DNA from 4 places in the Hydrogenophaga sp. RAC07 genome. Region 4 is predicted to be linked to each of the others. Evidence: predicted binding sites of a transcription regulator. Region 4 holds the regulator's gene; each other region holds the start of a gene.

What was found. Region 4 encodes sigma-54, which starts transcription at its own class of promoters, with help from an activator protein. Its sites were predicted from a motif close to TGGCANGNAANCTGCTTT; they were not measured.
Region 1: the regulator sigma-54 is predicted to act here: its motif matches at 6,161-6,178, upstream of BSY239_RS07590 (PEP-CTERM sorting domain-containing protein).
Region 2: the regulator sigma-54 is predicted to act here: its motif matches at 3,608-3,625, upstream of BSY239_RS04515 (transglutaminase family protein).
Region 3: the regulator sigma-54 is predicted to act here: its motif matches at 5,840-5,857, upstream of xdp1 (exosortase-dependent surface protein XDP1).

What each region holds. Positions count from the first base shown of each region.
Region 1 covers NZ_CP016449.1:1,616,214-1,623,706, forward strand. The annotation lists gene BSY239_RS22600 (hypothetical protein) at 1-124, shown strand, start outside; gene BSY239_RS07570 (chondroitinase-B domain-containing protein) at 552-1,958, opposite strand; gene BSY239_RS07575 (UDP-glucose dehydrogenase family protein) at 2,057-3,379, shown strand; gene BSY239_RS07580 (GNAT family N-acetyltransferase) at 3,411-4,385, shown strand; gene BSY239_RS22810 (PEP-CTERM sorting domain-containing protein) at 4,452-5,144, opposite strand; gene BSY239_RS07590 (PEP-CTERM sorting domain-containing protein) at 5,348-6,112, opposite strand; gene BSY239_RS07595 (DUF1194 domain-containing protein) at 6,479-7,231, shown strand; gene BSY239_RS07600 (hydrolase 1, exosortase A system-associated) at 7,323-7,493, opposite strand, start outside.
Region 2 covers NZ_CP016449.1:977,487-984,979, reverse strand. The annotation lists gene BSY239_RS04525 (circularly permuted type 2 ATP-grasp protein) at 1-1,058, opposite strand, end outside; gene BSY239_RS04520 (DNA internalization-related competence protein ComEC/Rec2) at 1,113-3,545, opposite strand; gene BSY239_RS04515 (transglutaminase family protein) at 3,698-7,204, shown strand; gene BSY239_RS04510 (circularly permuted type 2 ATP-grasp protein) at 7,300-7,493, shown strand, end outside.
Region 3 covers NZ_CP016449.1:2,504,014-2,511,506, reverse strand. The annotation lists gene BSY239_RS11660 (hypothetical protein) at 1-92, opposite strand, end outside; gene BSY239_RS11655 (diguanylate cyclase domain-containing protein) at 257-1,477, opposite strand; gene BSY239_RS11650 (tRNA-uridine aminocarboxypropyltransferase) at 1,618-2,412, shown strand; gene BSY239_RS11645 (DUF3014 domain-containing protein) at 2,445-3,323, shown strand; gene BSY239_RS11640 (rRNA large subunit pseudouridine synthase E) at 3,344-3,892, shown strand; gene pcp (pyroglutamyl-peptidase I) at 3,924-4,565, shown strand; gene BSY239_RS11630 (hypothetical protein) at 4,578-4,904, opposite strand; gene xdp1 (exosortase-dependent surface protein XDP1) at 5,031-5,765, opposite strand; gene BSY239_RS11620 (HugZ family pyridoxamine 5'-phosphate oxidase) at 5,980-6,459, opposite strand; gene BSY239_RS11615 (LysR family transcriptional regulator) at 6,468-7,403, opposite strand.
Region 4 covers NZ_CP016449.1:3,964,170-3,971,662, forward strand. The annotation lists gene BSY239_RS18445 (THUMP domain-containing class I SAM-dependent RNA methyltransferase) at 1-440, opposite strand, end outside; gene rpoN (RNA polymerase factor sigma-54) at 532-2,172, opposite strand; gene lptB (LPS export ABC transporter ATP-binding protein) at 2,178-2,972, opposite strand; gene lptA (lipopolysaccharide transport periplasmic protein LptA) at 2,978-3,592, opposite strand; gene BSY239_RS18465 (thiol:disulfide interchange protein DsbA/DsbL) at 3,799-4,446, opposite strand; gene BSY239_RS18470 (SPOR domain-containing protein) at 4,524-5,189, opposite strand; gene argS (arginine--tRNA ligase) at 5,204-6,877, opposite strand; gene BSY239_RS18480 (HTH-type transcriptional regulator ArgP) at 6,908-7,493, opposite strand, start outside.

The sequences.
Region 1 (7,493 bases), 2.3 Mb from region 4:
TTTGAAAATGGTTTTCGAGTTCATGGATGCTTTGGTATTCAGTTTGTCGGCCTGCGGGCTGTTGCTTGTGCAGGCTGGGCAAGGGGACATGGGCAACTTGGACGTGGTCTGGTGTCACGCGTGATTTTTTTCACGCCACCTGTTGCACCTATCTCGACGACAACGGGTTGGACTTTAGGTGGGCAGTCCGTGAATTTCGTCACCAACCGGACGGGACGCCAATTGAGAACGATGTGTGGAAATTGGCATTAATAAGCGGTGCATTTGCGAGGATCAAAGGTCATTCGCTGGCAAGTCGATACGGGCAGGCGAGGAGACCGGTGAGGACGGCCTCGCAAGCTGTTGTGTCGTAAGTGAGTGAGGGAGCAGGCCGCTGCTGGAGCGGACCGCACGAGACACTGGAGGTAAGGCTTGGTGGGCGGCGCGATTCTGCCGGGCAGTTGAAACGAATTCGTCAGGCGCTGTAACGAATTGAAAGCCCGCTCACAATGAAATGGGAATTCTGCTTTGGATTACTACCAATGCAGAATTCCCCTGTGGCCAATTAACGCTTATTGGCTCAATGCGCCAGGCAGGCTGCCGGGAGCCCGCGGCTGGCGGTAAAAGTCGTCCTGGAGGCTTTTGAAGCTGAGTACTCGTTCGGGCGGTTGCCGCCAGTCCAAAAGTAGTCCATCTGTATTCACGAAGGCGCTGCCGTGGTTCAGCGTTTCGTTGAATTCGGCGGTGATCCGGGAGCCGTCCCGGGCTCTTGCAACACCTTCATACAGGTTTCCGTACAGACGTGCCTGCGCCAAAGTGCCTCGCGTGGCCACGCCGCTTGTGTTGATGAGCGTGTTGTGCGCCAGCACGATCTGATTGCTCTGGTTCACATCGAGCCCGGTGTCGTTGCAGTGGGCCACGATGTTGTTGGCGGCCAGGCCCAGACGGTGTTCATAGGCTTGGCAGGTGCCGTCTCTGCACACGGCCGGGCCGGTACCTCCGCCCCCGAACGAAATGCCCACCCGTGCGCCGGGTCGAGAGATGTCATTCGGTGTACAGATGACGAGGTTGCGTTCGATGCGGCCGCCTTCGCTGGCGCCTTTCATGAAGAGGCCGTAAGACACCTTGTTGCCATCGCGCTTGACGAAGTTGCTCACCAGGTTGTCTTGCACCCGCCAGTGGTTCGCACCCACCAAATCAAACGGCACCACGGGTTTGGTGGTGGCGCGCTCGCTGGTGTTGGTGAGCGTGTTGTGGGCCAGCATCCCGTGGTCGGGCCAGTCACCGTTGTAGCCATTCACCTTGATGTGCGTATTGAAGTCGGTGATGCGGTTGTTGCGGATGGTGGTGAAGGCCGCCCGGCCCACCACATGAAAGGCGTGTTCGCAGTCATCGTGGCGCTTGCACACGCCGCGTATGTCCAGGTTCTCAAACGTCCAGTACGGCCGGTCGACCAGGATGCCTTCGACCTGGCCGAACTGAAACCACACTGCGCCGGGCCGCTCGGCACTGAGCACGATGGGTGCGTCCGAACGGCCCTCGTTTCCCAGGCGCATTTTCAAACTGAAGGGGTACAGGCCGGGCGCCACCACGATGCGCGTACCTGCCTTGGCCTGCAGCAGCGCCTGGCGAATGGCCTGTGGGCTGTCCACGTGTATTTGCTGGCTGATTCCTGCAATGGGTTCTTTCAACGCAGTGGCCTGCCGACCCTTACCCAGCGTGGGCAGCGGGCCTGCGGGCGGCTCGCGTTCAAAGTGGCGTTGTGCGGCGTGCAGCGGCGGCAGCAGCACGGCTTCCAGTTTGTTGTGCCCTTCCAGCCGCCGCTTCAGGTACCTGATGATTTCTTGCGGGCTGCGGCTGTTGGCTTCGGCCACCAGGTTCTGGCCGGTGGGCGTGAGGGTCAGCAAGGCTGCCGCAGCTGCGGTGAGCAATAGCGCACACAAAGCGAGCCAGGCTGTCCAGCGGGTCAGACGTCGCATGCGTGTAGTGCCTCGTTGTGTGTCTTTGAATACATAGTGCCTCGCTATGATGCATGGTTCATTCAACCGGCCCAAGCGCCGCATCAATTCAGCACAACATGAAAATCACAGTGGTTGGAACCGGGTACGTGGGCTTGGTCAGTGGGGCGTGTTTGTCGGAGGTGGGCAACGACGTGTTGTGCCTCGACGTGAACCCGGACAAGATCCGCATTCTGGAAGAGGGGGGCATCCCGATCTTCGAACCGGGCCTGCAGGAGATGGTGCAACGCAACGTGGCGGCGGGGCGCCTGCGCTTCACCACCGACGTGTCCCGCGCCGTGCACCACGGCACAATCCAGTTCATTGCCGTGGGCACGCCGCCCGACGAAGACGGCTCGGCCGACATGCAATACGTGCTGGCCGCGGCGCGCAACATCGGCCGCCTCATGACCGACTACAAGGTGGTGGTGGACAAGAGCACGGTGCCGGTGGGCACGGCCGACCGGGTGAACGAAGCCATTGCCGACGAACTGCGCCAGCGCGGTGTGGCCACACCGTATGCCGTGGTGTCCAACCCCGAATTCCTGAAAGAGGGCGCCGCGGTTGAAGACTTCATGCGGCCCGACCGCATCATCGTGGGTGCGAACGACGAGCAGGCCGTTCACCTCATGCGCGCCATTTACGCGCCGTTTCAGCGCAACCGCGAACGCCTCATCGTTACCGATGTGCGCAGCGCCGAACTCACCAAATACGCAGCCAACGCGATGCTGGCCACGCGCATCAGTTTCATGAATGAGCTGGCCAACCTGGCCGAGGCGCTGGGCGCCGACATTGAAATGGTGCGCCAGGGCATGGGCTCCGACCCGCGCATCGGCTATCACTTTCTGTACCCCGGCGCGGGCTACGGCGGCTCGTGTTTCCCCAAAGATGTGAAGGCGCTGATCAAAACCGCGTCCGACCAGGGTGGGCTGGACCTCAAGGTGTTGACCGCCGTGGAAGCCGCCAACGACGCGCAAAAGCATGTGTTGGGGCGCAAGGTGAAGCAGCGCCTGGGTGACGACCTCAAGGGCCGCCACTTCGCCGTGTGGGGCCTGGCCTTCAAGCCCAACACCGACGACATGCGCGAAGCCCCCAGCCTGGAGCTGCTGGCCGACCTGCTGGCCGCCGGCGCTACCGCCACGGTGTACGACCCGGTGGCCATGCACGAAGCCCAGCGCGTGTTGGGCGACGAGCCCCGCATCACCTACGCCAACAACCCCAACGACGCGTTGGTGGACGCCGACGCGCTGGTCATCGTGACCGAGTGGAAGGAATTCCGCAGCCCGGACTTTGACCTGATCAAGCAGCGCCTCAAGCAGCCGCTGATCGTGGACGGCCGCAACCTGTATGACCCGGCGCTGGTGCGCGGCATGGGCTTCGACTACCTGGCCATCGGCCGCTGATTGAGCGGGCGGAGCAGGGCCACTGCGTTTCATGGCCATTGACCTGTTCCAGTCCGAAGCCTGGTTTGCCCACCTGCTGGCGCACGGCTTCGAGCGCCAGCCCCGCCACTTTCCCTTGCCGCTGGCGCCTGGCGTCTGCCTCCAGCTCATGCAGCAGGCAGGCGGTGAGCCGCTGAGCTCGCTGAGCAACTACTACAGCGGCCTCTACGGCCCGCAGGGCGATGCGGGCACTGTGTCGCCCGAGCAATGGCAGGCGGCGGCGCAGGCCATGAAAGCGCTGCCAGGTGGCGCGGTGCTGCGCCTGCAGCCGCTGGACACTTCTGCGGACTGGTTACCACACCTGGAAGGCGGCCTGCGCGCAGCCGGCTACTGGACAGACCGGTACTTTGCCTTCGGCAACTGGTACCAGCCGGTGCCTGAGGGCGGGTTTGAAGCCTACTGGCCGATGCGACCTTCGGCCCTGCGAAATAGTGTCGACCGGGGCCGCCGACGCCTGGGCAAAGCGGGCGCATGGCGCATCGACATCCACAGCCAGGCATCAGACGCGCTGGAAGATGCGATTGCTGCGTACGAGGCGGTGTACGCCAAGAGCTGGAAGACACCCGAGCCTTGTCCCGAATTCATGCCAGGCCTCATTCGCCTGGCTGCCCGCCTGGGCTGGCTGCGCCTGGGTGTGCTCTGGCTCAACGGCGAACCCCTGGCCGCCCAGCTGTGGCTGGTGTGCCAGGGCAAGGCCAACATCTACAAGCTGGCCTACGTGCAGGGGTTCGAAAAGCTGTCCGCCGGCTCGGTGCTCACCACCGCACTCATGCAACACACCATGGACGTGGACGGCGTGGGCGAGGTGGACTATCTGAGTGGTGACGACGCATACAAGGCAGACTGGATGGCGCTGCGGCGTGAGCGGGTGGGGCTGGTGGCGCTTGACAGGCGGAGCCTGTGTGGGGTGGCGGCTGCCGCGCGGCATTTTGCAGCGGTTTGGTGGCGCCGGCACCGCAAGGCTTGAGCTGAGCAGAAATGCAAAAAGGGTGGCAGAGCCACCCTTTTTAATGCATGCGGTTCCGAAGAACGATCAGGCTTGTTTTTGCTTGCGACGCGAAGCTGCGGCCAAGCCGGCGAGGCCAAGGCCCAGCAGTGCGAGCGAGCCTGGCTCGGGCACGCCGACCGGAGGATTGCCGGCAATGACATAGACTTGGTCGATTACCACGTCTTTGGCGGGGACACCATTGGTGTTGAACACGAATTCAACCAGGTAGTTGCCTGCCAGCAGGTCGGCCGCACCGGCAAACGTTTGCCAGGTGGTGACTGGGCCCGTGCTCACGGCATAGTTGGCAAGTTGCACGGTGGCAATCACGCCGGAGAAGGTGGCGTCGTAGAAGTTGGCGTAGCCGTTGGCGGGTGCGTAGGCGCTGAATCCGATTTGGTACATGCCGCCGGTGCTGACCGTGATCGACTGCGACAAGCTCTGGTTGACCGTGCGGTCACTGACAAAGTAGGCAGCGCGATCGCCCACGGCGTCGGGTGAGTTGGTCGGTGCGTTGTTCTGTGGAACGGCTTCGCCGAAGGCGCCGGTGGGGTAGCCCGCGGCGGAGTTGTAGAAGATGGCCACGGGCGGAAAGCCCTGGCTATCGGTCCCACCAATAGTCCAGCCCGTAAGTCCGCTCTCAAAACTGCCGTTGGACACAAGGTTGACAGGGAGGGCGCTGGCCACGCCAGCTGCCAAGGCAAACAACAGGCCTACGGCGGTTTTCGAGATGGATTTCATAATTTCTTTCGGCGGGGTTTCGATGGTGCTTTACAAGCACAGTCTGTGCCAAAGTAAAAAAATCAATGAATTCAATGGCGTTTGTGTGGCTCTGCGCGAGTCAGGCACGAGTATGTCAAGAATGTCGACAGAAAAGCCAGGCTCCCAAAAGCAAAAAGGGTGGCAGAGCCACCCTTTTTGATGTTGACGGTTCCGAAGAACGATCAGGCTTGTTTTTGCTTGCGGCGCGAGGCTGCTGCCAGACCGGCGAGGCCCAGACCCAGCAGGGCAAGGGAGCCTGGCTCGGGAACTGGCTTCACAAGTGTCACGTACACACCCAGGTCGTCGTAGTCCTTGTCCGAGCCAGCGAGTGGCAGATCTTCCCAAGCGAGCAGGTAGCTTTCGCTGCCCCAGAAGCTGTTTGCAGGGGCTCCAGGCAGGCGAATGGTATCGCCGACGCCTTGGTAGGCAACCATGTGGTCATCGCCGCCATTCAGATATGCCTGCGAGTAAAAGATATCGTTGGGAGTCTTGATGTAATAACCAAACGTGCTCGTGGAGAAAGCTGCGCTCGATACATCAAATGCGAAGGGCGGGACCAGTGGGTCAAAGCGGTAGGTGGTGAACAAGTTGCCAAGAGACAGCGTCAGTTCCTTCTTGACACCTGGGCCTGCAGCGCCATTAAACAGTTCCAGCTTCGTGCCGATTGCATTCGGATCGTAGATGCCGAATGTGGTAGTTGGTGCAAAGCCAGCCAGTTCAAACACGATGGAGGCAGAAGCAGTTGCGCTCACCTCGATTTGGAACAGGCCAGACTCAGCCGCTTGGTCCGTCTGCACGTTGGGTGCCGATGAAACCGAGGAAGCGCCAACGCCACCATACAAATTGTTGATCTGGTTCTGCAGGCTGGTGCCGCTCACCGGGGTGGCGAAGGCGGAGGCAGAAACCGCGAGGGCGGCGGCTGCGACAAAAGACTTGATGAAACGCATGAAAAACTCCTTGGAGGGTTAGACCGCAGTTGCGGCTTGTTACGCTACTAAGCGATATCCATGCCAGGCAATGAAATCAAGTACTTACCGGAAAAGTAACAAAAATCTGTAAAGCAATTCGACAGACTTGAAGATGAATCTGGGCGGCTCTGTCGCTCCTAAAGCAGAAGTGTCTGGAGCGGGCCGCATGCCGGGGGTGCTGAACATGGGCTGACTACTTGTCGGGTTTTTTGACAAAGTCCACCCCACTGCCCAGGGTATCCGCGGGAATTTTCAAGAATATCAAGGATGTGTGAACTCTGGCACACCAGATGCTAATCGCTTGGTGCGCGGCAGTCCGCCGGCTTAACCAAGGAGAAGGAAATCATGTTGAAGAAACTCTTGGCATCGGTGTGCGGGGCTGCTGCTCTGTTCGCCTCGACCCCAGCCTCGGCTGTGCCGGTGGGTCTGGAACTTGTGCTGTTGGTCGACGTGTCCGGCAGCGTCAGCAACAGCGAATATTTGTTGCAGCGAAATGGTTACGTGCAGGCGTTCCAGAACGTCAGCGTGCAAAACGCCATCCTGGCCAGCGAGGGTGGTGCGATCGCTGTGACTTACGTGGAATGGTCTTCTGCCACCCAGCAAGCGGTGCAGGTGGGATGGTCGCTGATCAACAGCGCTGCCAGCGCGATCGCATTTGCGAACGACATCGCGGACGAGACCCGAGCCTTCTCGGGAAACACCGGCGTGCAAGCGGCCATTCGTTACGGTGCTGGCCTGTTCGCAAACGGCTTCGAATCCCTGCGTCAGGTGATCGACGTGTCGGGTGACGGCGCTTGCAACAGCGGAGATTGCTCCACCGCCTACGGTCGCGACTACGCGATCAATACCCTGGGCGTCGACACCATCAACGGCTTGGCCATTGGCGGAAGCAGCATCACGAGCTACTACAACAGCGATGTCAAGGGTGGTGGTGGGTTCGTGATCGGCGTTGATAGCTTCAGCGACTTTGCTGCAGCCATCGAAAGAAAGCTGATCAAGGAAATCACGAACGAAACGCCTGAGCCCGTCTCGCTGGCTCTGCTGGGCATCGGTCTGATTGGCGTGGGGGCTGCCCGCCGTCGCGCAGCGAAGGTCTGACACGTCCAACCAGCCTGTCTTGCAGGTGAAAAGGGCTGGCTTTTGCCAGCCCTTTTCTATTGGAGCAGGGGTTTTGGACCCCGGGCCTTGCTCAGGGCAACTGTTGCAACCAGCTGCGGCTCAACTCGCCGCATTGACTGGCCGACTTCAGCGCCGAGCAGGTGTGGTCTGCGAGCGCAAGGGTGTGTTGGTCAAGGCACCTATGGTGATTCCACTCGGCCCACGCTGCGCCAAGGTTGGCGTGTTCCACGAACTCCTGTGC
Region 2 (7,493 bases), 1.7 Mb from region 4:
ATGAAGGTGGGCACGTTGCTGAGAATGGGTTTCTGCCCGAGGTAGAACTCGATCATCTTGGGCACGTAGGGGTAGATCGACTTGTCGTCGGCCACGCCGGTGCCCACCGCGTTGCAGATGGCCACGTTGCCGCTGCGGTACACGCTCAGCAAACCCTCGCAACCAAGCGTGGAGGTGGGGCGGAACACGGAAGGGTCGAGGAAGTCGTCGTCCACCCGGCGGTAGATCACGTCCACGCGTTTGGGGCCGCGCGTGGTGCGCATGTAGACGAAGTTGTCCTTGACGAACAGGTCTTGCCCCTCCACCAGCTCGATGCCCATCTGCTGCGCAAGGAAGGCGTGTTCAAAGTAGGCGCTGTTGTACATGCCGGGTGTGAGCACCACCACCGTGGGCTCGGCCGTGGTGGCCGGGCTCACCGCACGCAGGGTTTCCAGCAGCAGGTCGGGGTAGTGGGCCACCGGGGCCACGCGGTTCTCGCCGAAGAGTTCGGGAAACAGCCGCATCATCATCTTGCGGTCTTCGAGCATGTAGCTCACACCACTGGGCACGCGCAGGTTGTCCTCCAACACGTAGTACTCACCCACGCCGTCGGCGTTGGGGGCGCGCACGATGTCCACGCCCGCGATGTGCGAGTAGATGTTGTGCGGCACGTCCACGCCCATCATTTCGGGGCGGAACTGCGCGTTCTGGAAGATCTGCTCGGCCGGCACGATACCCGCCTTGATGATTTCCTGGTCGTGGTAAACGTCGTGGATGAAGCGGTTGAGCGCGGTCACGCGCTGCACCAGACCTTCTTCCATGCTCTGCCATTCGTGCGCGGGAATGATGCGGGGAATCAGGTCGAACGGGATCAGGCGCTCGGTGCCGGAGCCGTCTTCGTCCTTGGCGCCGTACACCGCAAAGGTGATGCCGACACGCCGAAAGATCATTTCGGCCTCTTCGCGCCGGGCCGCCATGACTTCTTCGGGCTGCTGCGCCAACCAGCGGGCGTAGTTCTCGTAATGGGCCCGAACCTCGCTGGGCGAGGCATTCATTTCGTCAAACATCGGTCTGCTCATGGGCTTTTTTCTCCTGACCACAGCATAGCAAGGAGTGGGCCAGCAATTGGTGTGTCAGCGCTCCATCGTTGGGGGTTGAACCGTTTTTTGATCGTGGTAATGCCAGTAGCGACGGCTTTCCAGGCGGTGGCATCTCACCGCCTCGGGCTCGGCGCTGCGCCAGGTCGCCGCACCGCAGTCGGGTGAATTCACCCAGCGGATCTCGCGCTGCCGGTAGCGATCCAGCACCGCAGGTGCCGGGTGTCCAAACCGGTTGCGGTAGCCCGACTGCACCAACACCCAGCGTGGCTGCAGGGTGTTGAGCAGCACCGGCGTGCTCGACGTGAGGCTGCCGTGGTGCGGTGCAAGCAGCACGGTGGCGCGGTCCTGCGGCCGGGCCAGCGCCAGCTGCACCTCGCGCGCGGCATCGATGTCGCCTCCCAGCCAGGCGCTGTGTTCGGCGCTGGCAATGCGCAGCACACACGACATGGCGTTGCTGCCCAGAAGGCCCTGCCCGTCGGGGCCGTAGTCCTGCGGGAGCGGGCGCAGCACCTCGAAGTCCACGCCGTCCCAGGTCCAGCGTTGGCCGGCCACGCAGCGTTCTGCGGTCTCGGCGCTGAACGACGACAACCAGCGCGCCTGCGGGTGCGCCGCGCGCACCGCCTCGGCCCCACCCGCGTGGTCGCTGTCGCGGTGACTCACCACCACCGCGTCGAGCCGCTCACCCAGCGCGCGCAGCAGCGGCAACACCACCCGTTCGCCGGCGTCACTGTCGGGGCCGAAGCGTGGACCGGTGTCGAACAGCAGGCTGTGCCCAGCCGTGCGCACCAGCACCGCGCTGCCCTGCCCCACGTCCAGCGCCAGCAGCTCGAACTGTCCCGGCGCCGGGCGTGGCGGCGCGTACAGCAGCGCGGGCGCGAGCAGCAGCACCCCCGCTGAGCGCACCACCCACGGCAGGCGCAGCACCAGCAGCGCTCCGCCCAACACCGCAGAGAGTGCCAGCGGCCAGGGCGCCGCCGGGCGAAACACCGCGGCCCAGCTGGCCTGCCCCATCCACTGCAGCCCCGAGGCCATGGCCTGCACCACCCAGGCCGCCGCGTCCCACAGCGGCGGCACAGCCACGCCCAGCATGGCCAGCGGCGTGATGAACAAGGTCACCACCGGAATGGCCGCCAGGTTGGCCACCAGGCCCACCACCGAAAACTGTCCGAAGAGCAGCAGCGTGAGTGGCGCCAAGGCCAACGTGACCACGCCTTGCTCCCGCAGCAGACCCACCACCGACCGCACCGCGCGCGCCGGCACCCCGTCCGCAACGGCGCGCTGCGAACGCCCGGGATCGGTCGCAAACAAGATACCCACCGCGACAAAACTGAGCCAGAAACCCGGCTGCATGAGCGCCCACGGATCGAGCAACAACACCGCCGACATCGCCAGCAGCCACACCACCGGCCACGGCCAATGCCGCACCCCCAGGCGCAGACCGACCACCACGGCCAGCATGATCACCGTGCGCTGCGCCGGCACGCCCCAGCCCGAAAACAGGGCGTAGGCCGTCGCCAGCGCCACCCCGCCCATGCCGGCCACCACCGGCGTGGGCACCGCCAGCAAGGCCTGGGGCCACACCGGGGCCAGCCGCCGCCAGCCCCGGGCCAGCAGCGCGGTGGCCAGCCAGGCAAACATGGTCACGTGGAGGCCGGAAATGCTCATGAGGTGGGCCACGCCGGTGGTGCGGAACAGCGCCCAGTCCTCGCGGTCGATGGCGGACTGGTCGCCCACCACCAGCGCCGCCAGCACACCGGCGGCGCGCGGATCCTCCACGCGCTCGTCGATGCGTTCGCTCACGCTCTGGCGAAATGCGTTCAGCGGATGGCGCCGGGTGGACCCCAGATGCTCAGGCGCCGGGTCGCGCGGACCGCTTTTCACATGGCCTGTGGCCTGGATGCCGTGCTCCCAGAGCCAGTGCTCGCGGTCAAAGCCGTGGGGGTTGGACAGGCCGTGCGGGCTGCGCAGGCGCACGGTGAAACGCCAGCGGTCCCCGGCGCGCACGCCCGGGCCCTGGCTGGCCATCTCCCAGTGCGGCCCCTCGGCAGTGGGCCCAAAGCCGCTGATCCAGCCCAGCTGAATGCGTTCGGGCACCTGCACCGGCGTCCCTGCGCGCGTGGCCGACTCCACCACAAAGTCAAACCGTTCGCCTTGCGCCGTGCGCTGCGGCAACGAGGCCACGCGGCCAATCAGTTCCATGTCGGTGCCCTGCAAGGTCGGGTCCAGCGCCTGGCCGGCAAAGTGCGCGGCGCGTGCGCCGGTGAGCCCAAAGCCGATCAGGCAGCCCGCGAGCACCGTGAGCACGAGGCCGCTGACCCGCCCCGCCAGACGCGAGCCCAGCACGAGCACCAGGCCTGCGCACAGCAGCAAGCCATACACCCCCAAGGCCCACAGCGCCGGCTGCTGCAACTGCAGTGCCACGCCCAGCACCCAGCCCGGCAAACCCGCCAGCCCGCCCCGGCGCATGGTCAGGGAGTCGGGCGCAACACCACCACAAACGCGTTGCCGGCAGTGCCATCACCATTCTTTGGCGCAAGACTTGCTAGGATGAGTCCCAGCGCCCACGGCCAAGCCATTGCCCGACGATCCATTGTTTCCTCCCCGTTGAAAGCCCCCACATGGCCATTCATGTCGCTCTGAGCCACATCACCCATTATCGATACGACCGGCTCGTCAAACTCGGCCCCCAGGTGGTCCGTCTGCGGCCCGCGCCGCACAGCCGCACCAAGGTGCTGTCGTACTCCCAGCGCATCGAGCCCGAAGGCCATTTCATCAACTGGCAGCAGGACCCGTTCGCCAACTACCAGGCCCGCCTGGTCTTCCCCGAGCCCACCACCGAGTTCAAGGTCACCATCGACCTGGTGGTGGAAATGGCGGTCTACAACCCGTTCGATTTTTTCCTGGAGCCGCGCGCGGAGAACTTCCCGTTCAGCTACGACGAAGAGCAGAAAAAGGAACTCGCACCCTACCTGGTGACGGCGCCCGTGACACCGTTGCTCAAGGCGTATCTCGCCACGGTGGACCGCAGCGAACGCCGCACGATCGACTTTCTGGTCGACGTGAACCAGAAACTGCAGCACGCGATCTCGTACACCATCCGCATGGAGCCGGGTGTGCAGGCGCCGGAAGAGACGCTCAAGCTGGGCAGCGGTTCGTGCCGCGACACCGGCTGGCTGCTGGTGCAGATCCTGCGCCACATGGGCCTGGCCGCGCGCTTCGTCTCGGGCTACCTGATCCAGCTCAAGAGCGACGTGAAATCGGTCGACGGCCCCAACGGACCCGAACAGGACTTCACCGACCTGCACGCCTGGTGCGAGGTGTTCCTGCCCGGCGCTGGCTGGATCGGCCTGGACCCGACCTCGGGCCTGCTCGCCGGTGAAGGCCACATCCCGCTGGCCTGCACGCCGCAGCCCTCCAGCGCCGCGCCGGTGGAAGGCGCCATGGACAAATGTGAAGTGGAGTTCAGCCACCACATGGGCGTGACCCGCGTCTACGAATCGCCCCGCGTGACCCTGCCCTACACCGACGACCAGTGGGCCGGTGTGGTCGCGCTGGGCGACAAGGTCGACGTGGACCTGCAGAAACACGATGTGCGCCTGACCATGGGCGGTGAGCCGACCTTCGTGGCCACCAGCGACCGCGACGCGGGCGAGTGGAACACCGACGCGCTCGGCCCGACCAAACGCGGCTACGCCACCGAACTGCTGAACCGCCTGCGCGTGGAATACGGCGCCGGCGGCTTCGTGCACATGGGTCAGGGCAAATGGTACCCGGGCGAGCAGTTGCCGCGCTGGGCACTGTCCATGTTCTGGCGCGCCGACGGCGAAACCATCTGGAACAACCCCGCGCTGCTGGCCGACGAGCGCGACGAAAAGCACTACACCGCCGACGACGCGCGCCGCTTCACGCAGGCGCTGGCCCGCAAGCTCGGCCTGTCCACGCAGTACATCACCCCCGGTTTTGAAGACACCTGGTACTACCTCTGGCGCGAACGCCGCCTGCCCGTGAACGTGGACCCGTTCGACGCCAAGTTGGACGACGAGCTCGAGCGCGCGCGCCTGCGCCGCGTCTTCACCCAGGGCCTGGAGGCCACGGTGGGCTACGTGCTGCCGCTGCAGGCCTCGGGCCCCAACGGCGCCTTGTCCAACAACGGCAAGAGTGCCTACACGCGCGTCTCGGGCACGGTGTGGTCCACCGGCCCCTGGTTCTTCCGCGACGAGCGCATGTACCTCGTGCCCGGTGATTCGCCCATGGGCTACCGCCTGCCGCTCGACTCTCTGCCCTGGGTCTCGGCCGGCGACTACCCGTACCACATCGAACAGGACCCGCACACCGCGCGCGACCCGCTGCCGCGCGGCGCGGCGGTCAAGCACCAGGTTTCGCCGCACCAGGTGGGCGGCGGTTTTGCCGAAGGCGGCACCGTCTCCATGCAGGGCATGGACTTCGACCCCGACGCCGAAACCGTGGAAGGCCTGCGTGCCGGCCAGCCCGGCCCGGGGGCAGCCCCCGCGCAAGCCTTGTCGGCCCGCTTTCCGCAGCGCGCCGAATCGGCCGCCTGGCTGACCCGCACCGCACTTTGCGTGGAGGCCCGCGACCCGCATCGCGCCAACGGCCCCAAGGCCGAAAAAGCCGGTGGCGGCAAGATCCAGCACCTCTACATCTTCATGCCGCCCATGGCGCATCTGGAGGACTACCTGGATCTGCTGGCCGCGGTGGAAGCCACGGCCGAGCGCCTGGGCATGACCATCGTGCTGGAGGGCTACCCACCACCACGCGACCCACGCCTGAAGATGCTGCAGATCACCCCCGACCCGGGCGTGGTGGAGGTCAACATCCACCCCGCCCACACCTGGGGCGAGCTGGTGGAGCACACCGAGTTTTTGTACGAGGCCGCGCACCAGACCAAGCTGTGCGCCGAGAAGTTCATGACCGATGGCCGCCACACCGGCACCGGTGGCGGCAACCACTTCGTGATGGGCGGCGCCACGCCGGCCGACTCGCCGTTCCTGCGCAAGCCCGAGCTGCTCGGCAGCCTGATTGCCTACTGGCACAACCACCCCTCGTTGTCGTACCTGTTCAGTGGCCTCTTCATCGGCCCGACCAGCCAGGCGCCGCGCGTGGACGAGGCGCGCAACGACCAGCTGTACGAGCTGGAGATTGCGCTGGCGCAGATCGAGAAGAACCGCACCACCTACGGCGACCACATGCCACCGTGGATGGTCGACCGCACGCTGCGCAACATCCTGATCGACGTGACGGGCAACACGCACCGCAGCGAGTTCTGCATCGACAAGCTCTATTCCCCCGACACGCCCACCGGCCGTCTGGGCCTGCTGGAGTTGCGAGCGTTTGAAATGCCGCCGCACGCACGCATGAGCATCGCGCAGCAGCTGCTGTTGCGCGCCCTGGTCTCGCGCTTCTGGCAGCAGCCCTGGCACGGCCGCCTCACCCGCTGGGGCACCGAGCTGCACGACCGCTACCTGCTGCCCACCTATGTGCGCATGGACTTTGAAGACGTGCTCACCGATCTGGCCGACTTTGGCTACAAGTTCGACATGGCCTGGTTCGACCCGCACTTCGAATTCCGCTTCCCCATGGTGGGCCAGGTGGCTGCGCGCGGCATCGAACTCACGCTGCGCAGCGCGCTGGAGCCCTGGCATGTGATGGGCGAGGAAGGCGCGCCGGGCGGCACCGTGCGGTACGTGGACTCGTCGCTGGAGCGCATCGAAGTGCGCGTCAAAGGATGGAACGACAGCCGACATGTGATCACCTGCAACGGCCGCGCCATCCCGCTGCAAACCACCGGCACGGCCGGCGAATATGTGGCTGGCGTTCGCTACAAGGCCTGGAGCCCGCCGTCGGCGCTGCACCCTTCGATTCCGTCGCATGCGCCGCTCACGTTCGACATCGTCGACACCTGGATGAAACGCTCCATGGGTGGCTGCCAGTACCACGTGGCGCACCCGGGCGGGCGCAACTACGACACCTTCCCGATCAACGCCTACGAGGCCGAGAGCCGCCGCATGTCGCGTTTCTTCCAGATGGGGCACACCCCGGGCCACATGGACGTGAAGCCCGCCAGCAGCAGCCGCGAGTTCCCCGCCACGCTGGACCTGCGCTACTGACCACCCGGCGGGTGGCCCGCCTTGTGTGACGGAAGCAACAAGGCGGGGACCCCGGCGGGGTATTGCCCGCAGGGCACCGGGCATACTCGGGCACAGTGAACCACGACCCCTCCGACTCCCTCTTCGACGAGCTCAGCCCCGACAACCCCGGTGACTGGGCTTTGTCCTTGTCGGTCCCCGCAGACCCGGGCCACCGGGACGAACTGCGCGCCGGGGGCAAGTCCAGCGGCGACGCACTCGCGCCCGCCTGGGACAGTTTCTTCGAGCACATCGGCACCGACGGCCTGGC
Region 3 (7,493 bases), 1.5 Mb from region 4:
ACCCCGTTGATCAGCATGGGGTCGTGTTTGCGACGGCTGGGTTTGCGTGACGGCGGTGTCGCCTTGCGCTGGAAGTCCTGTTCTTTTGGCATGCCTGTGCATCGTGCCCTGAACCTGGACCCGGCGGCGCCGCAGACCGACGAAACCGACGCCTGGCCGGCTGACCGTGCAGGCCTGGCAACAGGTGGAGTTGCTTTGGCCTAACGCGCTGGAACGCGTGAAAACTTATGGGTGAAGCGCTTCTGTGCGGCAACGCTCATTCGAGCGCGGCCGGTGTGGTGGCGATGTCGTGTTCCGACATCGGGTGCTGCTCGCCCACGGACGCGAGTGCGCGCCGCTCGGCCTGGTTGATCACCTCCATCGGCGTGACGCCGTCGGGCTCCAGCGTGACCACGCCCATGCCCACCTGCGGCGCGAACGGCAGGTAGGCCTGCTTGGCGTCCATCACGGTCAAGGGCATGGGCACGGTGGCGCGCAGACGGGTGACCACTTCCAGTGTGGCTTCGGTGAGCTTGTCGCTGGTGATCACCACCACGAAACAGCGCGGGTGGTACAGGCCCACCACACAGCGGAAGCCCGCCGCGCGCCGCACACGGGCCGCCAGCGTGGTGAGGATCTGGTGCTCGGTGCCCTGGCCGGGGGAGTCGGTGAGCTCGTACAGGTTGCTGATGTGCATGCACACCACGGTGCAGACACCGCCACGGCGCGCCGTGCGCCAGAACACGTGTTCTACCTCGGTGAGCAAGGCCGCGCCGGTGGGCAGGCCGGTGGCCGGTTCGGCGCCCTGGTTCAGGCGGGACAGGCGCGCGAGCTGGCGGTTGTGCTGGTTGCGCAGCAAGGCCAGCACCGAGGCAATGAGGAAGTAGGCCACCGTGAACACTGCGGTGGCCAGCCACGTGCCCAGGCCCAGGCCGGGCAGGCTCAGACCGCGTGCATACAGCCCCGCGGTGGTGGCCGCCAGGCAGACGATGCCCACCGACATCCAGCGCGCCAGCGGGTCGCCCAGCTGGTGGGCGCGGCGCACCGCCAGCAGGGCCAGCAGCACCGGCACCATGTTCACCGCGGCGGCCAGCACGAGCAGGTCGCGAAAGTTGGTCGGCGCCACCCGGGTGGCCACGGCCGCGAGCGCCAGCGCGGCCAGCAACAGCACCGCGCCACCCATCACCGTGAAGCGGTGCACCAGCGAGTCTTCGCGCACCCCGCCCAGCCAGTTGCTCAGGTAATACAAGCCCATGGCGCCGGCCAGCGGCCCCAGGCCCGCCTTGAGCACCATCATCAGGCGATCGGGCAGCGCAGGAAAGAAGACCTCGGGCAAGCCTGTCATGACCACACAGCTGGTGCCGGCGATCAGCAGGAACAGCACATTGCGCACCGACGCAATGGAACGGCTGGTCAGAGCGTCGCCCAGCGCGACGGCCGCCAGTGTCAACAAGCCTCCCAGCATTGCCGACCAGATTGCGATTTCAGAAACGGGCATGCGGCGGATTGTGGTGGGCCGGGCACGAAAACCCTGCGACATTTGTCACGCTGCATACCCGGGCGGTGTATTGCCCGGTGCGTGTGTCTCGCACACGCCACCCGCGAGCCCCGGTGAACGATGCGCCTACAGTCCCACCCATGAACCTTGTGATCACCCCGGCCCAGGCCGCCACGCCCGACCATGCCGTGTCACGCCTGCGTTTGACGCGCCTGGCCGCCAGCGCCAAGCCCTTTGTGGCGCGCGGCTCGGGCGGCGGTCGCTGCGCCGGTTGCCGCCTGGTGGCGAGCCATTGTGTGTGCGCCCTGCGCCCGCAGGTGGCCACGCGCGCCGGCATGTGCCTGGTCATGGGCGACATCGAAGCGCTCAAGCCCAGCAACACCGGCTGGCTCGTGGCCGACGTGGTGGCCGACACCTGGGCTTTCGGCTGGTCGCGCACCGCGGTGGACCCGGGCCTGCTGGCCCTGCTGGCCGATCCGCAGTGGCAGCCCGTGCTGGTGTTTCCGGGCGAGTTCGTGCCGCCCGAGCGGGTGGTGACCGCGCTGCCGCCCGACGGGGAGGGTGGCAAGAAGCCGCTGTTCGTGTTGCTCGACGGCACCTGGTCCGAAGCCCGCAAGATGTTCCGCAAGAGCCCGTATCTGGACGCGCTGCCCGTGCTCAGCCTGCACCCCGACGAGGTGTCCAACTACCGGCTGCGCCGATCCGCGCGCGAGAGCCACTTCTGCACCTCGGAGGTGGCGGCGCTGTGTCTGGCGCTGGCCGGCGAAACCCACGCCGCCGAAAGCCTGGCCGCCTGGCTCGACGTGTTCACCACCCACTACCTCAGCGCCAAACGCAGCGTGGTGCTGGACCGCGAAGATGAGCCCCACCAGCGATTGCGCGCCCTCGCCGCTCAGGGACATGAGACGTCCGCACCGTCGAGCGGTGTAGCATGAGTAGCCTCCCAAACCACCCCAGGTGACGAGGCATGAACGATCCCAACCCCCACATCCCGCGCACACCACGAACGCCCGCTCGCTTCATCACGGTGCTGGTGCTCGCGGTGGTGCTCGTTGCCGGCTACTTCGGCTGGCAGCAATTCAAACCCCGGCCGGCACCTGAGCCGGTGGTTGAGCCTGTGGCCTCGGCGCCCGACGCAACGCCCGCGCCGCTGTTGCCATCGGCTCCTGCCATCCAGCACCCCATCGACCCCCCGGCGCCCGATGCTGCCGTGGCCGCCGCGAGCTTCCCTGCGTTGGCGGATTCCGATCAGCTCGTGGGTGAGCTGCTGAACGATCTGCTCACGCGCAAGAACGTCCTGAATTTCCTGCAGCTCGACGGTTTTGTGCGCCGTACGGTGGCCACGGTGGACAACCTGGCGCGCGAACAGGCGCCTTCCAGGGTCTGGCCCGTCAATCCCACGCCCGAGCGTTTCAGCGTTCAGCGCGGCAGCGACGGCGTGGAAACCATTCACCCCGACAACCAGCGCCGCTACACGCCGCTGGTGCAGATGATCGATGCGGTCGACACCGCACAGGCCGTGGCGCTGTACCGCCGGCTCTACCTCCTGTTTCAGCAGGCCTATGAAGAGCTGGGCTTTCCGGGCCGGTACTTCAACGACCGCCTGGTGCAGGTGCTCGACCACCTGATTGCCACACCGGTGCCCGGCGCGCCGCCGGCCGTCACATTGGTGCAGGTGAAGGGCGAGGTGCCGTCAACGAGGCCCTGGGTGCGTTACGAATTCGCCGATCCGGCGCTGGAGTCGATGTCGGCGGGGCGAAAGATGTTGGTGCGCACGGGCCCCGAACACCAGCGACGCCTGCAGGCCAAGCTGCGCGACATCCGCCAGCGCATTGCCCGGCCTTGAGCGCCGCTGACGTGTTGCCCATGCCAGAAGCGTCCGCTGCCCGCCTGATCTGCTTCAACAAGCCCTATGGCGTGTTGAGCCAGTTCACGCCCGAGGGCCGCTGGCGCGGGCTCAAGGACTTCATCGACATCCCCGGCGTGTACGTGGCCGGCCGGCTCGATGCCGACAGCGAAGGCCTGCTGCTGCTCACCAACGACGGCCAGCTGCAGGCCCGCATCAGCGACCCGCGCCACAAGATGGAAAAAACCTACTGGGTGCAGGTGGAAGGTGTGCCCGACGAGGCTGCTTTGGAAGCGCTGCGCCAGGGGGTGCAACTCAACGACGGCCCCACGCGCCCCGCACGCGCGCGCAGCATGCCCGAGCCCTCGCCGCTGTGGGAGCGCGACCCTCCCGTGCGCTTTCGCCAGTCCATTCCCACCAGCTGGCTGGAGCTGGTGATCACCGAAGGGCGCAACCGGCAGGTGCGTCGCATGACCGCCGCCGTGGGCCACCCCACGCTGCGGCTGATCCGCGCGGCCATCGGGCCGCACTCGCTGCAAGACCTGGCGCCCGGCGCGCTGCGTGGCTGACCTCGACGCATCGACACATGACACATGACACATGACACAGAAGATCCTGCTCACCGGTTTTGACGCCTTCGGCGGCGCGACGCTCAACCCCAGCTGGCTCGCTGTGCAAGCCTTGCACCGCCGCCAGATCCTCGGACACACCGTGGTGGCCGCGCAGCTGCCCACCGTGTTCGACGCCTCGTTGAAGGAACTGAACGTACTGCTGACACAACACCGGCCCGCGCTGGTGGTGTGTGTGGGCCAGGCCGGCAGGCGCAGCGCACTGTCGCTGGAGCGCGTGGCCATCAACGTGAACGACGCACCCATTGCCGACAACGCGGGCGGTCAGCCGGTGGACACGCCAGTGAAGCCAGGGGCCCCGGCGGCCTACTTCACCAGCCTGCCCATCAAGGCCATGCTGGCCGCGCTGCAGGCCGAAGGTGTGAGCGCCGAGGTGTCGCAAACCGCCGGCACCTTTGTCTGCAACCACGTGTTTTACGGACTCATGCACACGCTGGCCACGCGGCGCGAACTGAAACACACGCGAGGTGGTTTCATCCACGTGCCCTGGCTGCCGGAGCAGGGCGCACCCAACATGCCGCTGGAGGACATCGTGCGTGGCCTGCGGGTGGCGCTGCGCTGCGCACTGCAGGTGGAGAAAGACGCCACGCTGGGCGCCGGCGCCACCAACTGAGCCGCCGCAGCCTCAGGCCTGCCAGACCCCGAAGCCGGCCGAGCGCAGGTCGATGCCGACCTCGATCTCCTTGTCCACCGCGTCCGCGTACTTCATCGGGTTGAAGCCCTCGTACAGATCGGGCAACAGGCGCAGCCCGTACTTCATCACATACGCGTTCGACTGGATGCCGGCCTTGTGCTTGTCGAAGCGCACGTCCGGGTCCAGCCCGGTCATGCCCACATACACACAGGGCTTGCCGTCCACATAGCCCGGGTTGTTCTTGCGGAAGCGGGGCTCGAGCAGCACGTCTTGGGACAGCTCGATCACGTAGACGTGGTGGTGGGGGCGGCGGGCCATGGTGGGCGAGAGTTTGCCTTGCTTCACAGCGGGCGCCAAAACGGCACAAGGGGCGCCAACCTGTCGATTGGCGCCCCTTGTTCAAGGTGGGCTCACTGGCGCCGGCATGGCCGGCGAAGCGAAAACTCAGGCTGCGCGGCGGCGGCGGGCCAGACCCAGGCCACCGAGTGCCAGGGCGATCAGCGCCAGGCTGCCTGGCTCAGGCACGTCGGTGGGCGGGGTGCGTGGGGTGTAGTCGAACTTGAGCGCGGCGATCTTGAACAGGTCGTCGCGGTCGCTCGCCAGGGCGGAGGCGCCAAACAGCAGGCTGTTGACCAGGCCGCTGGTGATGCTCACAGAGCGGGCGTTGCTGCTGGCGCTGTCGTTGTCGTCCGTGCGGCTGCCGAAACCGAGCGCGGCCAGTTCGGCCAAGCTCTTTCCGGCAAGGCTCAGCACATTGGCGGTGGTGCCCGTCCAGTAGCTCACGTCGCGGTCGTGGGTGCCGTAGGGGTCGATGGTCACGCTCGTGGGGTCCACGGCTGCGCTGAACTGGAACAGCACGAAATCCAGGGAATCGTTGTTGCTGACCTGGTGTTCGGGAGAGCCGCAGTTGCTGCCGCCTTCGTCGCGGTTGCAAATGCCGAGTCCGGTGGAGTACTGGCCGAGCCTGGAGGTTTCAAAGATCGTGTTGGAGCCGCCGCCAGTGAGCGACCATGCGCTGGCCGTGACGGTGACGCCGCCCATGGTGAACGTGCGCACGTTGCCGTAACTGCCGCCTGTGTTCGTGCCGCCTGAACTCAGGTTCACGGTCACCGGGGCTGCGGTGGCTGAAAGGGCCGCCATCGCCAGCGCAGCTGCCATTGCGAAGTTTTTTGCTTTCAAGGTGTTTCCTTTGTTGTGTGAATCAAATGACTGCTTCGGGTATGTACAACCATGTTCTACATACAAGCAAATCAAAAGCATTAGTCATGCCAGAAAGATTCATTCACACAAGTTGTTGATATCCATCAACATGTTGAGCGTTCTGCCTGTTGAACTTGCAACCTCTGTAAAGTTGCTCGACATACGTTCGACGTATCCAACGTGGGCGGCAGGCTCAATCGTGCGGGTTCAATACCGCCCGCATGCGCTCACCCACCAGCGACGCGGCCCGCCCAAACCCCGCCACGGAGCGCAGCGATTCCGGCTCGATGACGAAGAGCGAAAAATCCCCGAACGAAAACAGCGGTTCTGCGTCGGGCAGTTTGGCCAGGTAGGCCTGGCGCGCCTGCCCGTACCCGGGCGACTCGGGCGGGCAAGGGTGCGCCTTGCCTTGCACGCTGGCCCGGGGCAAGGCCAGCGGTGATTCCGCAGCGGCCGCGGGCGCCATCACCAGCAGCGCCACGGCCGGGTTCTGGATCATGTCTTGCGTGTGGGTGGCCAGCCGGCTCACATGGATGACGAAACCCGAGCCATCAGGCAGCAGCGCGAACGGCACCATGGACACGGCCGGTGCGCCCTTGTGCAGTGTGGCCAGGGCGGCCACGGGCTGCGTGCGCAACAGGGCGGTCAGGGCGGCGGATTCGGTGGCGTCCATGGTGCTGTTCAAGAGTTGGGTTTCCCCGGCCGCGAAGCCAGCGGCGCATGCACCGCCATCAGCTCCACCACCCAGTCGATGAAGGCCCGCAGTTTCGCACTCACATGCCGGTTGGGAGGGAAGGCCACGTACATCGGCATCGGGTCGAACTGCCAGCCGTCGAACAGCGGCACCAGCTCGCCGCGCGCAGCATGTTCGTTCGCCATGTACTGCGGCAGCCAGAGCACGCCCAGGCCCGCCACGCCGGCGGCCAGGTAGGCGTTGCCGTCGTCCACCGCCACCACGTGGCGGCCTTGCACTTCCAGTTGTTCGCCATCGCGCTGCATGACGATGGGCGCCACCTTGCCGCTGCGTGAACGCATGAACCCCACGGTGCGGTGGTGCGTGTCATCGAGTTCGCCCGGGTGCTGTGGTGTGCCCGCGCGTTGCAGGTAGCTGGGCGCGGCGTACACGCCGAGCTGCAAATCGCCCACATGGCGCACCACCAGCGACGGGTCGGTCACTTCACCGCCGCGCAGCACGCAGTCCACGTTGTCGCCGATCAGGTCCACCACCCGGTCGCTCACGCCCATGTGCAGCTGGATCTCCGGGTAACGCTCGTGGAACGCAGGAAGCGCCGGCATGAGGATCAGCCGGGCCAGCGGACTGGGCACGTCCACCCGCAGCCGGCCTTTGGGGGCCGCCAGGGCGCTGGACAGGCTGGTGTCCGCGTCTTCCATGTCGGCCAGCAGGCGCACCACACGCTCGTAGTAAGCGGCGCCGTCGGCGGTGATCTTCACCTGCCGCGTGGTGCGGTTCAGCAGCTTCACGCGCAGCCGCGCTTCGAGCTGCTGCACCAGTTGCGTCACCGTGGTCTTGCTCATGTGCAGCGTCTGCGCCGCCTTGGTGAAGCTGCCGGCCTCCGCCACGCGGGCAAAGGCTTGCAGTGCGTCGAAACGGTCCATTGCGGCTCCTCGCGCCGGGTTGATTGTTTGGGAATCTCAAACAGTCATTGTGCGACTTGCCTGTTTATCCCCGGGCCGCCGGTGCCTAGA
Region 4 (7,493 bases):
GTCAGGTGCACGTAGATGCGCACGTCGGGCCAGGTGGTGTTCACGCTGGGGCGCTCGCCGCGCTTTTCGCGGAAGCGGTCGCAGATCGCGTCCTTCACCTTGAGCGCGGCGAAGTTCAGAGACGTCAGCGGGCTGTGCTGCGCCGTGATCTCGACCTTGATGGTCTGCGCCGGTGTGAACCAGATCTCCCACGCCACCTCGCTGGCCGCGTGGTAAAGGTCTTGTTCGCTGCGGTAGCCGCCGTGCCAGAGCTGCACCAGCACGCGCTGCGTGAGGCGGCTGTGCAGGTTCAGCCGCATGGTGTCGCGCCATGACGCATTCAGTGCCACGCCGCCACGCGCCTTGTGCGGCGCGTCCACACCGGTGATGCGCTTGACCTCGGTGGCGAGCATGTCCTCCACGCCGGCGGCGCAGGGCAGGAAAACTTGAAGTTGATTCATAGAAGGGCGTTTCGCCGCCGGGCCGCCCCAAGGCGAAACAGCCCCCTCGGGGGGCAGCGACCCGCGAAGCGGCGGAGCGTGGGGGCCATGTTCAAAGCGATTTTCTAAGGTTCGCGGGGGCGATCCGCAAGGCTTCGCGGTACTTGGCCACCGTGCGGCGCGCGCACTCGATGCCCTGCTCGCGCAGCAGGTCGGAGAGCTGGTTGTCCGACAGAGGCTTGGCCGCTTCTTCGGCGGCGATGAACTGTTTGAGCAGCGCACGCACGGCCGTGCTCGACGCGTTGCCGCCCGTTTCGGTGCCCAGCGACGAGCCGAAGAAGTACTTCAGTTCGTAGGTGCCGAACGGCGTGGACATGTATTTGGCGGTGGTCACGCGGCTGATGGTGGACTCGTGCAGGCCGAGTTCGTCGGCGATCTCGCGCAGCACCAGCGGGCGCATGGCGAGTTCGCCGTGCATGAAGAAATTGCGCTGGCGCTCCACGATGGCGCTGGAGACGCGCAGGATGGTGTCGAAGCGCTGCTGGATGTTCTTGATGAACCAGCGCGCCTCCTGCAGGCGCTGCTGCATGGCGGCGTGGCCGGCCTCACCGCCGTTGTCGCGACCGCCACGGTTCTGGCGCATGGCGCTGGCGTAGGCATCGTGCACGCGCAGGCGCGGCATGACCTCGGGGTTGAGCAGGACCTTGAAGCCCCGACCGGCACGCGTCACCAAGACATCGGGCACGACCACGTTGCGCTCCACGTCGACGAAGCGGCGGCCCGGCTTGGGCTCCAGCCGCGCGATGAGGCCGAGCGCGCCGCGCACGGTTTCGTCGTCCAGGCCGCACAGGTTGCACAGTCGCTTCACATCACGCTTGGCCACCAGCTCCATGGACTGGCCACAAATGGCCAGGGCCGCGCGGGCTTCGGGCGTGTTGCGCATCTCCAGGATCTGCAGCCGCAGGCATTCGGCGAGGTTGCGCGCGCCCACGCCGGCGGGCTCCATGTGCTGCAGCAGTTGCAGGGCCATGGCCAGGCGCTGCTCCAGCGCCTCGCGTTCTTCCAGACCCTCGTTGGGGTCGTCGGTGGCCATCCGGCCCGACAGTGCCTGCCAGGCCGCGGCCAGTTCGGCCAGGCTGTCTTCGATGTAACCGTCGTCGCTGAGCGACTCGATCAGGAAATACAGCGCGGCGCGGTCCTCTTCCGACAGGCGCAGGCAGCGCGCCTGGTCGTGCAGAAAGTCCTGCAGGCTGATGTGGGCGCGGGCCAGGTCGGCCGCACTCGCCGTGTCGTCGTCGCCCGACGCATTGTTGTTGCGCGCGGGGGCATCGCCGCCCCACTCGCTGTCGTCGGGCGCCATCTCCACCGTGCCGTCGCCCTCCCAGCTTTCTTCCACCGGCGTGGCGCCGTCGAGCTTGCCTTCGATGGCATCACTTTCGCCGGTGTCGCTGCTCGTGCTGCTGCTGGATTCGGTGCCGGAGAGCATGGGGCCGGGCGCCTCGGGCATGTCGGGCGCGATCGCCGCTTCGGCGATCTGCTCGCCCGCGCTGACCGGCACATCGGTCTGCTCCAGCCCGAAAGTTTCGCGGTCGGCGGCGTCTTCGGAGCGCTCCAGGAACGGGTTCTCGTCGAGCATCTGCTCGACCTCCTGCGCCATCTCCAGCGTGGAGAGTTGCAGCAGGCGGATGGATTGCTGCAACTGGGGCGTGAGCGCCAGGTGCTGCGAAACCCTGAGTGACAGGCCTTGTTTCACAGGCCCTACATCCTGAAGTGTTCGCCGAGATAAACGCGGCGCACGTCGGCGTTTTCCACGATCTCGGCCGGCGTGCCGCTGGTGAGCACATGACCGTCGTTGATGATGTACGCACGGTCACAGATGCCCAGGGTCTCGCGCACGTTGTGGTCGGTGATGAGCACGCCGATGCCGCGCGACTTGAGGAAGCCGATGATGCGCTGGATCTCGATCACCGCGATCGGGTCGATGCCGGCGAAGGGTTCGTCGAGCAGGATGAAACGCGGGTTGGTGGCCAGCGCCCGGGCAATCTCGACCCGGCGGCGCTCACCGCCGGACAAGGCCGGCGCGGGCGACTCGCGCAGGTGGTCCACATGCAGGTCTTTGAGCAGTTCGTCGAGCCGGGCCTCGATGGCGGCCTTGCTCAGGGTTTTGCCGGCTTCGTCTTCCTGCAGTTCCAGCACGGCGCGCACGTTGTCGGCTACGTTGAGCTTTCGGAAGATCGACGCCTCCTGCGGCAGATACCCCAGGCCCAGGCGCGCGCGGCGGTGGATGGGCAGGTCCTGGATGGCCTGGCCGTCGAGCAGGATCTGCCCCGCGTCCGAGCGCAGCAGGCCGACCAACATATAGAAAGAGGTGGTCTTGCCCGCGCCGTTGGGGCCGAGCAGGCCGACGACTTCACCTTTGAAGACCGCGAGCGACACGTCCTTGACGACCTTGCGGCTGCCGTAGGCCTTCTGCAGGCCCTGGGCCTCCAGGCGGCTGATCTCGGGCACCGGCGCGGCGCGCTTGTCCGGGCCCAGGGCCTTGGCCGATGGCATCGCTGTCACTTCTGGCCCTCACCGAGCTGGTTGCTGGGGCGCAGGTTGGCCGGTGGCGCCGGCGTGGGGGCGGGCGCGCCCTCTTTGGGCACGGGCGTGAGCATGGCGCGCACGCGGCCCGTGGGGTTGCTGGCGGTGCGGTTGGCCACACCACCGTCCACCGTGAACACGTCGGTCGTGTTGTTGTAGACGATCACGTTGCCCGTGGTTTCGTCGTTGAGCTGGGTGCCCTTGAAGCGTTTGAGCACGGCCTCGCCCACAAAACGCACGGTGTCGGCCTGGCTGTCGTATTCGATGCGCTGGGCCGTTCCTTCGATGAACTCGTCCACCCCGTCGCGCTTCTGGCGGAAGAAGCCGGGGCTGCCGTTGACGATGCCGAACTGGTTGCCCTGCGCGTCCTGGCGCACCTCGACCTTGGCACCACGGATGACGATGGTGCCCTTGGTGATGATCACGTTGCCGGTGAAGATGCTGGTCTGGCGCGCATCGTCGTAACGCAGCGCGTCGGCTTCGGCGTTCAGCGGCAGGTTGCGGTCGGCCTTTTCGGCCTGCGCCGTTGCGGCAAACAACAGGCCCGCCACAAGGCAGCCGGTCAGAAGCAAGGGATGGCGAAGGCGCATGGAGGTGGTGACAGCAGGAGGATTTGAGGGCACGAAACTTGCATTCATTGTAACGACGTGATGCCGGCCGAACGGGTGGCGCGACGCCTTTACCGGTTCTTTTCTCACATCGATTCAAGAAGTTGCGGCGAGCCGCCTGCGCCCCGGTCCCAGCCTCAAAGAGAAAGCCCGCAGAGCGGGCTTTCTCTTGATGAATGAAGCGCTCCTCAGCCTTTGCGGGCCTCGGCGATCAGCGCATCGGCCACCACCAGCGTGCGGGGGCCCTGACCGTTGACGTAGTAACGGCCGGCCACGCCCAGCGACGGCGTGCCTTCCACCTTGTAGGCCTCCTGCAGCTGGGTGGCCTTGGTGGCCAGACCGGCGGCGGCGCCGTTGTAGAAGGCGTTGAAGCGGGCCATGTCCACGCCGCCCTGCTTTTCGATCCAGGCGGTGATGGCCGGCGTGTTGGTGAGCTGCTGGCGGTCCACATGGATCGCCTGGAACACCTTGCTGTGCAGGCGATCCACCAGCTTCATGTTTTCCAGGGTGAAGTACAGGCGCTGCATCGGCACAAATGCCGGGCTGAAGGCCACCGGCATGCGGCGCACGTTCACGCTGGCCGGCTGCTTCTTCATCCACTCGTCGAACATCGGCTCGAAATTGAAGCAGTGGATGCAGCTGTAGGCAAAGAACTCGACCACCTCGATCTGGCTGGCCGGGCTTTCCACCGGCGCCGTGGGGCTCACGCGCACGAAGTCGGTGCCCTCCTTGGGCCCGACGCGCTGGGCGAAGGCGGGGGTGATGAGGCCACCGGTGGCGGCCAGGGCGGTGGTGCCAGCGGCCAGCAGGGACCGGGAAAAATCGCGACGTTGCATGGAATCAGACTCCTTGTATGGACTGGATTGGGGCAGGCGCAGCGGGGATAAGTTCCCGGCGCGCCCCCGGCCCGGGATCAGCGCTGGATGCGCACCAGCGCGGCTTCAACGCCGTTGACTTCGAGTTGCTCCTGCGTGAGGTCGGCCAGGGCCTTCTGGTTGAACGGCCCCACGCGCACGCGGTACACGGTCCTGCCGGATTGTTCGCGCTCACTCACATCGGCATTGATGCCCAACATGGCCAGCTTGGCGCGCTGGGCCTCGGCGTCCTGGGGGGTGCGGAAGGCACCGGCCTGCACAAAGTAGATGAACGGATCTGCACCGGGGGCGGGTGGCGTGGCGGCGGACCCGGCAGCGGCTGGCGCCTGGCCCAGCTTGGATTGCGCGAGGTCGCCCAGCGGATCGGCCACCGGCCGGCTGGCCGCGGCCGGCGCCGGGGGCAGGCCCTTGCCGTCGGCCGGCGGCACCACGATGGCGCCGGCAGCTTCCGGCGGCACGGCGGGCGCGGGTGCGGCGGCATCGCCATTCAAGGCCTTGTTGGGATTCCAGCCCTTGTTGCGCTCGGCCTCCAGGGCGTCCTGGCCGGCGTTGCGCGAGACGTTGCGGTCGACAAAGGGAATCGGCACGCGGGTGACATAGACCGCCACGGCCAGTGCCACGCCCAGTCCCACCAGCAGGCCCACCACGAAGCCGATCAGGGTGCCGCCGAGTGAGCTCGAGGTCTTGGCAGGTTTCTTTTTCATCGCTTGTTTCACCATCACATTTTTTGCGGGGCACTGACGCCCAGCACAGCCAAACCATTGTGCAACACCTGTGCGGTGGCGGCGACCAGCGCCAGGCGCGCCGTCTTCACCACGGCGTCGTCGACCAGGATGCGCTCGGCGTCGTAGTAGCTGTGGTAACTCGCGGCCAGCTCGCGCAGGTAGAAGGTCACGTCGTGCGGTGCGAGGTCGCGCGCGGCGTCGCTCAGCATCGCGGGGTACTTGGCCAGCAGCAGCATCAGGGCCTGGGCCGGTGCGCTGTCGAGCGCGGACAGGTCGGCGCCTTTCAAGGTGGCGGTGTCACCGCCCCAGCTGGCCAGCACCGAGCAGATCCGCGCGTGCGCGTACTGCACGTAGTACACCGGGTTGTCGTTGTTCTTCTGCACCGCCAGGTCCACGTCGAAGGTGTATTCGGTGTCGGGCTTGCGGCTGAGCAGGAAGAAGCGCACCGCGTCCTTGCTGGTCCATTCGATCAGGTCGCGCAGCGTCACATAACTGCCGGCGCGTTTGCTGATCTTGACCTCTTCACCGCCCTTGACCACACGCACCATGGTGTGCAGCACGTAGTCGGGGTAGCCCGCCGGGATGCCGACGTTGGCCGCCTGCAGGCCGGCGCGCACGCGGGCGATCGTGCCGTGGTGGTCGGTGCCCTGGATGTTGATGACCTTGGTGAAACCGCGCTCCCACTTGCTGATGTGGTACGCCACGTCGGGCACGAAGTAGGTGAACGAGCCGTCGGACTTGCGCATCACGCGGTCCTTATCGTCGCCGTAGTCGGTGCTCCTGAGCCACAGCGCGCCGTCCTGTTCGTAGGTCTTGCCGGCGTCGATGAGTTTTTGCACCGTGGCTTCGACGCGCCCGCTGGTGTACAGGCTGGACTCCAGGTAGTAGTGGTCGAACTTCACCGCGAAGGCCTGCAGGTCCAGGTCCTGTTCGTGGCGCAGGTAGGCCACCGCAAATTGGCGCATGCCGTCCAGGTCGTTGATGTCGCCACTCGCGGTGAATGCGCGGTCGTCGGCCGTCACGGTTTTCTTCGCCAGGAAGTCGGTCGCGATGTCGGCGATGTAGGCGCCGTTGTAGGCGTTCTCGGGCCACTGAGGGTCACCCGGCTTGAATCCCTGCGCGCGCAGGTGGGTGGAAGTGCCCAGCGTGGCGATCTGCACACCCGCGTCGTTGTAATAGAACTCGCGGTGCACGCTCCAGCCCTGGGTCTGGAACAGGCTGCAAATCGCATCGCCCAGCGCGGCCTGGCGGCCGTGGCCCACGTGCAGCGGGCCGGTGGGATTGGCCGAGACGAACTCGACCATCAGTTTCTGGCCATTGGGCTCGGCAATGCCGAAGCGCGCACCCGAGGCCAGCACCTCGCGCACGATCTGCTGCTTGGCCGCCGGCTTGAGGCGGATGTTGATGAAGCCGGGGCCGGCGATGTCGACGTCGGACACCCACTGCGCGTACTCGGGGCGGGCCAGGAGCGCGGTGCGCAGGGTCTCGGCGAGCTGGCGCGGGTTGAGCTTGAGCGGTTTGGCCAGCTGCATGGCCGCGGTGCTGGCGAAATCGCCGTGCGCCGCCACCTTGGGCGACTCGAAGGCCGCGCGCGCGGCAGCGCCGGGCAAAAGTGTGTCGAGCTCGGCGGCGAGGCCGTCGAGCAATTCCTGTTTGATCTTGAGCATGGGCTGAATTTTAGGCGTCGGGCTCCGGCCTCACGGCGGCACGGGCCGCAGGTGCTTGTGCGCAGCTTCCTTCACCGCCGCCGTGAGCCGCTGCGCCGAGAGCGACTCGTGCGCCCAGTGCTGCCAGTACAGCACCACGTCCACCGTGGCGTCGGGCAGGATTTCCTGCAGGCCGGGGCGGGCCGCCAGGTGCTGCTCGGGCACCATGCCCCAGCCCAGGCCGAGCTCGATCGCGGTCTCGAACGCCTCCACCGCGGGCGCGAAATGGCGCGGGTAGTTGGGCTGGCGCAGGCCGAAGTGCTGCAGCAGAAACGTGTCCTGCAGCGCGTCCTTGCGGTTGAAGATCACCGCCGGCTGCGCCAGCAGCTTGTGCACCGACACCGCGCCGCGCGGCGTGCGGCAGCGCTGCGCCACCGCCGGCGAGGCCACGCAGCGGTAGCGCATGACGCCCAGCGGCTCGGCCACGCAGCCGCGCATGGCGGTGGTGAGCGTGGTCACGCAGCCGGTCACGTCACCGCTTTTCAAGGCGTCGTGGGTGTGGTCCTGGTCGTCGATCAGGATCTCCAGCAGCAGCTGATGCCGCTGCAGCAAAGCGGCCACGCCGGGCAGGAACCAG